2 regions of the Xanthomonas tesorieronis genome follow, and region 1 is predicted to be linked to the other one. Evidence: riboswitches for the same ligand, from Rfam matches in the RefSeq annotation. Region 1 holds a riboswitch; the other holds the start of a gene.
What was found. Region 1 has a riboswitch for cobalamin ahead of metE (5-methyltetrahydropteroyltriglutamate--homocysteine S-methyltransferase). Riboswitches for the same ligand answer to the same signal wherever they lie in the genome.

Region 1 (3,350 bases):
GTACTTCACGCGATTGATGTCGCGCCCGTCGAACGGCACACGCTCGGCGCCAAGGATTTGCCCACCGGTGGATCGCTGCACCCGGCGCACCGCATCGGACAGCGAGCTGCCGTTGTAGTCGCGCGCCCGGGGCGCCTCGCGGGCCGGCACCATCGGCGGCACGCCGGGCGGGCCCGGCTGCTGCGCCCAGCCATGGCCGGTCGCCGTGAGCGCGAGTGCGATCACGACAACGGTGCGGCAGCGGCGGAGAGTGGGCGAGATCACGAGCTGGCATCCTAACGGACTGATCGGAAACGTTCAAAAGTTGTGAAACCGGTTGCCTGGCAGCGGCGTCGCGATTTCGCAAAATCGAGCCAAATTCTTGATTTTTCGGGGTGAATCCGATCTGAACTTTTCCGGCAGCGGCCGCCCTCGTTCAGTGAAATGAACTTCGATTGCCGCCCTGGCGGACGCGTGCCGACGTCCTTTGAACCCCGCGTTGGCAAGGATCTGCCACTCCTGTTGCGACCGGTCCGGTTACAGCAAGAAGCTGAACAAAGTAACTGAACGCGCCTCCGAAAGGGCGGCGTAGCGTCTGTCGGGACAGCTTGCGTTGGGGACCGAGAAGCCGAGCAAGGACAACTGTCGTCCCTCCGGGCGATGATTACGCGGCGACTTGCGGCGCCCCTGCCGTCATAAGCAAGGCCTGTTCCACCAGCGCCCAGTCCGCGCCCGGCCGATGCGCGCCCTCGCTGAGCACCTGGCGGAACGCACGGCCGCCCGGCTGGCCGTGGAACAGGCCGAGCAAGTGGCGGGTGATGTGCTTGAGCGCCACGCCATCGGCCAGGCGCGCCTCGACATACGGCCGCAACGCGCGCAACAGGTCGGCGCGCGGCCGCGGCGTGGCACCGGTCAGGGCCGCCTCCAGCCGGTGCAGCACGTAGGGATCGTGATAGGCCGCGCGGCCCAGCATCACCCCGTCGACCGCTTCCAGCTGCGCCCGCGCGGTGTCCACGTCGGCCAGCCCGCCGTTGAGCACGATCTGCAACTGCGGGCGCTCGCGCTTGAGCCGATGGGCCCAGTCGTAGCGCAGTGGCGGCACTTCGCGGTTCTCCTTCGGCGACAGGCCCTGCAGCCATGCGTTGCGCGCATGCACCACGAACAGCCCGCAACCGGCGGCGGCGACCTGGTCGACGAACGCCAGGAACACCGCGTAGTCGTCGTCCTGGTCCACGCCCAGCCGGCATTTCACCGTGACCGGGATGTCCACCGCCTGCGCCATCGCCGCCACGCAGTCGGCGACCAGCGCCGGCTCGCGCATCAGGCAGGCACCGAAGCGCCCGGCCTGGACCCGGTCGGACGGGCAGCCGCAATTGAGATTGATCTCGTCGTAGCCCCACTCCTGGCCGATCCGCGCCGCCTGCGCCAGCAGCGCCGGATCGCTGCCGCCGAGCTGCAGCGCCACGGGATGCTCGACCGCGTCGAAGTCCAGCAACCGCGCGCGATCGCCCAGCACCACCGCATTGGCGTGCACCATCTCGGTATACAGCCGCGCCGACGGCGCCAGCAGCCGGTGGAATACGCGGCAGTGGCGGTCGGTCCAGTCCATCATCGGCGCGACGGACAGGCGCAGGGAGGCGGCGTAGCGCGCGGGCAGGTCGGAAGGGGGAAGCGGAAGCATCATCGGGCGCGGCGGTGCTGCGCTCTCGCCTGCCGGCGGAAGCGTCAGATCATTGGCTTTGGGATCAACAGCTTACACGTTCGCCCTGAACGTTGCCGGTGAACGCCGGCGAATTCACTCGGCGCTTGACCCGCCGCCGCATCCGGCCTATCGTGCGCTCGCCGAAGGTATCCATCGCTTCATTCGGATGAAGGGATGGATTTAAACGGGAATCCGGTGACGGCCGGCGCCGCAAGCGCCTGCCCATTCCGGAGCTGCCCCGCAGCGGTGAATGGAAACGACCTCCGTCAATGGCACTGGGCCGGCGCATGCCGGCCTGGGAAGCGGCGGACAGTAGGCGCGCAGCCGGCACGGTGCGCTCGTCCATCAGCCCGAATACCGGCCCCGGCCGGAGGAGCTGTGCGTCCTCCGATTCGACCTGGCGTCTCCGCGGGGAGGCGGCCGGAAGCCGTGCCGTGGCCCTGCGCCGCGCCGCGCTCTTCCGCCTGCCCGCGTGGCGCCGGTTCGCCCGCGGGGGCGAAGGTCGCTGGCGTGGCGGGCGTCCCGTGCGAACGGGCGGACGGCGCGCGGTTCCTTCGTTCCTCAATGCCCATGAACGCAATGAGGAAACGCAAATGACGATCGTGACCAACCTGGGCTTCCCGCGCATCGGCGCGCGGCGCGAGCTCAAGCGTGCGCTGGAAAGCTACTGGCGCCGCGAAACGGATGAGGCCGGCCTGCAGGACACCGCGCGGCAGCTGCGACAGCGGCATTGGCGGCTGCAGGTCGAGGCCGGGGTGGATCTGCCGCCCAGCAACGACTTCAGCCTGTACGACGCGATGCTGGACACCGCGTTCCTGTTCGATGCGATCCCGCAACGCTACCGCGCGCTGGCCGATGCCGATCCGCTGGCCGGCTATTTCGCGATGGCGCGCGGCACGCAGGAGGACGGCCTGGACCTGCACGCGCTGGAAATGACCAAGTGGTTCGACACCAACTACCACTATCTGGTGCCGGAGCTGGCGCGGCGCCAGCATTTCCGCCTGCGCGGCGACAAGCCGCTGGCCGAGTTCCTGGAAGCCAAGGCGTTGGGCATCGCCACCCGCCCGGTGCTGATCGGCCCGGTGACCTTCCTGCTGCTGTCCAAGACCGTGGACGGCAGCGACCGCTGGGCGCTGCTGGACAGCCTGCTGCCCGCCTACGCCGAACTGCTGCAGCAGCTCGACGCGGCCGGCGCCAGCTGGGTGCAGATCGACGAGCCCGCGCTGGTGCTGGACCTGGACGAGGCCGCGCGCGACGCCTATCGCCGCGCCTACGCATTCCTGGCGCAGGCGCCGCGGCCGAAGCTGCTGCTGACCACGTATTTCGGCGAACTGGGCGACAACCTGGAACTGGCCGCGGCGCTGCCGGTGGACGGCCTGCATGTGGATCTGGTGCGCGGCGTGGCGCAGTTGGACGCGGTGCTGCAGGCATTGCCGGCCGGGCGCGTGCTGTCGGCCGGGCTGGTCAACGGCCGCAACGTGTGGCGCACGCCGCTGGACAATGCATTGATCCTGGCCCGCTACGCGGCCGGCCATGTCGGCCGCGAACGCCTGTGGTTGGCGCCGTCGTGCTCGCTGCTGCACGTGCCGGTGGACCTGGAACAGGAAAAGGCGCTGGACCGCGACCTGCACGCATGGCTGGCCTTCGCCAGGCAGAAGCTGCAGGAGCT
Region 2 (3,350 bases), 540 kb from region 1:
GCGCGCGCAGCGCATGCAGCAGCGCGGTGCTGGCGATGGTCTTGCCGATCCCGGTATCGGTCCCGGTGACGTAGAAGGCGGGGAAGCTCATCGCTGCACGGTCCTCGAAAGCCGCCGCATGCGGCGCGACCGCGCAGGATAGCCGGCGCCGCGCGCCGCGTCAGCGCCCGCTGCGGCTGGTCATGGCGACCGCGTTGGCGCCCAAGCCGCCATCGGCCGCTGCTAGACTCGCGCGATGTTCGCTTCCTCTTCGCTCACCGGCAGCAAGCCGGAACAGTACGCCCAACTGCTCGCCCAGGCCCGTTCCCTGGTCAGCGGCGAGCCCGACCGCATCGCCAATGCCGCCAATCTGGCGGCGCTGGTGTACCACGCGCTGCCGCGGCTGAACTGGGTCGGTTTCTACCTGTACGACGGCAAGGAACTGGTGGTGGGGCCGTTCCAGGGCCTGCCCGCCTGCGTGCGCATCCCGCTGCACAAGGGCGTGTGCGGCGCTGCCGCCAGCACCGGCCAGACCCAGCGCATCGACGACGTCGAGGCCTTTCCCGGGCATATCGCCTGCGATGCGGCCTCGCGCTCGGAGCTGGTGGTGCCGCTGCTGCGCGCCGGCGAGCTGATCGGCGTGTTCGATCTGGACAGCCCGGACCTGGCGCGCTTCGACGCCGACGACCAGCGCGGCCTGGAAGCGATCGCCCAGGTCTTCGTCGACGCGCTGCGATGAGCACCGAAAAACTGCGCAATATCGGCCCCAAGAGCGCGGCCTGGCTGCGCCAGGTCGGCCTGCGCACGCAGCAGGACCTGGCCGCGGCAGGCGCGGTCGGCGCGTTTCTGAAGGTCAAGCGCGCCGGCTTCAAGCCCAGCCTCAACCTGCTGTATTCGCTGGAAGGCGCGCTGACCGGCTGCCATTGGCAGGAACTGCCCGAGGCGCGGCGCGCGCAGCTGCTCGGCGAGCTGGAAGCCGCGGCGGCGCAGCTGCCGGCGCAGCGCGGCCTGCCGGTGGCCGGACCGGTGGCGACCACCCATTTCGACCGCGACGGCGACCGCAGCGACTCGCCCTATGCGGAGGAGCCGCACGATGCCGCCGGCGATTACGAACGCGGTGGCCACGAGCCCGACGACGGCCTGCGCGAGCGCGACGACGACTGATCCGCGCGCAACGGCAACGATCGCGTACAATCGCGCCGCTTCAAGGTGACCTGCGGGCTCCGGCCTGCAGGTTGAAACGGGAAGCCGGTGCGTCTTGCGACAAGGCCGGCGCTGCCCCCGCAACGGTAAGCGATCCGCGCTGACGACCTGCGCCACTGTGCCTTGGGCATGGGAAGGCGTCGCAGCCGGGAGTCCGACTCCCAGATCGCCAGCCCGGAGACCGGCCTTGCAGTTCACTGGTTGCGATGCGGAGGGCGTCGCGGCGTGCCGCGCCGCGTCTGGCGCCGTCCGCTTGCACCTTCCGTTCGCGACTCCCCTGCCGTCACAGCGCGCAGCCGCGCGCCGGAGTTGCCACCCATGTCGTCCCGCCTGCTTTCGGTCGCGATCGCGTCCGCCCTGTCCCTGCCCTCGCTGGCGCTCGCCGCCGATGCCGCCACCGACCTGGACCAGGTTCTGGTCACCGCCACCCGCACCCAGATCTCGGTCGAGGACAGCGTGGTCCCGGCGCAGGTGATCGACCGCGCCGAGATCGAGCGCAGCCAGGCCACGTCGCTGGCGCAGCTGTTGCAGGGCCGCGCCGGCATCGGCGTGTCCAACCAGGGCGGGCTGGGCAAGCTGACCACGCTCAGCGTGCGCGGCAGCGAATCGGATCATGTGCTGGTGCTGGTGGACGGCGTGCGCATCGGCTCGGCCAGCGCCGGCCTGGCCGCGTTCCAGGACCTGCCGCTGAGCCAGATCGACCACATCGAGATCGTGCGCGGCCCGCGTTCGAGCCTGTACGGCTCCGATGCGATCGGCGGCGTGATCCAGATCTTCACCCGCCGTGGCGGCCAGGGCCTGCAGCAGAACCTGAGCCTGGGCGCCGGCAGCCACGGCCTGCGCGAGGCCAGCGCCGGCTTCAGCAACCGCGGCGAGCGCGGCTGGCTGTCGGTGCAGGGCGGTTACCAGAAGACCGACGGCATCAACGCCTGCAACGGCTCGGCCACCCTGTTCGCCGGCTGCTACGTCGACGAGCCGGATCGCGACGGCTATCGCACCACCTCGCTCAGCGCGCGCGGCGGCTATGCGCTGAGCGACACGCTGCGCATCGAAGGCCAGGCGCTGAACATCGACAGCCGCAACGAGTACGACGGCGATCCGCTGTACGCCGGCAACGAGGCCGACAACACCCAGCAGGTGTTCGGCGGCAAGCTCGACTGGACCCCGTCCGACCGCGTGCACCTGGCCGCGCAAGTGGGCCGCAACACCGATCAGGCCGACAGCTACTATCACGCGGCCGGCAGCAGCACGCGCAGCTTCGTCAGCACCTTCGACAGCCGCCGCGACACCGCCTCGCTGCAGGGCGACTTCGGCCTGGCCGAGGGCCATCTGCTCAGCGCCGGCGCCGACTGGCAGCGCGAGGAAGTCACCGGCACCACCGCCTTCGACGTGGACCAGCGCGACAACACCGGCGTGTTCGCCGAGTACCAGGGCCGCTTCGGCGCGCAGCAGGTGCAGGCCAGCGTGCGCAGTGACGACAACGAGCAGTTCGGCCAGCACACCACCGGCAGCCTCGGCTGGGGCCTGGCGCTGGACGGCGGCTTCAAGCTCACCGCGAGCATCGGCACCGGCTTCAAGGCGCCGACCTTCAACGACCTGTACTACCCGTTTTCCGGCAATCCGGAGCTGAAGCCGGAGAAGTCCAAGAGCGGCAACCTGGGCGTGGCGCAGTACGCCGACAGCTGGAACTGGACGTTCAACGTCTACGAGACCCGGGTCGACGACCTGATCTCCTACGACGCCGCCACCTTCCTGCCGGTCAACGTGGACAAGGCGCGGATCCGCGGCGCCGAGCTGACCGGCTACGCGACGCTGGCCGGCTGGGAACTGTCGGCGCAGCTCAGCCACACCGATCCGCGCAACCGCAGCGACGGCGCCAACCGCGACAACTGGCTGGCGCGGCGTGCGCAGGACACCGCGCGGCTGGACGTGGACCGCGGCTTCGGCCCGGTCAAGCTCGGGGTCACCGCGTTCGGCAGCGGCCACCGCTACGACGACGCGGCCAACAGCGTGCGTCTGGCCGGCTATGGCACGCTGGACCTGCGCGTGGAATACGCGTTCGCGGCGGCCTGGACGCTGCAGGCCAAGGCCAGCAACGTGTTCGATCGCGACTACCAGACCATCAGCTGGTACAACCAGCCGGGCCGCGAATACGCGCTGACCCTGCG

Region 2: another riboswitch for cobalamin. It lies ahead of btuB (TonB-dependent vitamin B12 receptor); the one in region 1 lies ahead of metE (5-methyltetrahydropteroyltriglutamate--homocysteine S-methyltransferase).

Annotation. Positions count from the first base shown of each region.
Region 1 covers NZ_CP162490.1:4,943,611-4,946,960, forward strand. The annotation lists gene AB3X08_RS21115 (hypothetical protein) at 1-264, opposite strand, end outside; gene dusA (tRNA dihydrouridine(20/20a) synthase DusA) at 644-1,663, opposite strand; cobalamin riboswitch at 1,809-2,062, shown strand; gene metE (5-methyltetrahydropteroyltriglutamate--homocysteine S-methyltransferase) at 2,275-3,350, shown strand, end outside.
Region 2 covers NZ_CP162490.1:4,405,939-4,409,288, forward strand. The annotation lists gene bioD (dethiobiotin synthase) at 1-91, opposite strand, end outside; gene AB3X08_RS18740 (GAF domain-containing protein) at 236-718, shown strand; gene AB3X08_RS18745 (TfoX/Sxy family protein) at 715-1,143, shown strand; cobalamin riboswitch at 1,170-1,387, shown strand; gene btuB (TonB-dependent vitamin B12 receptor) at 1,501-3,350, shown strand, end outside.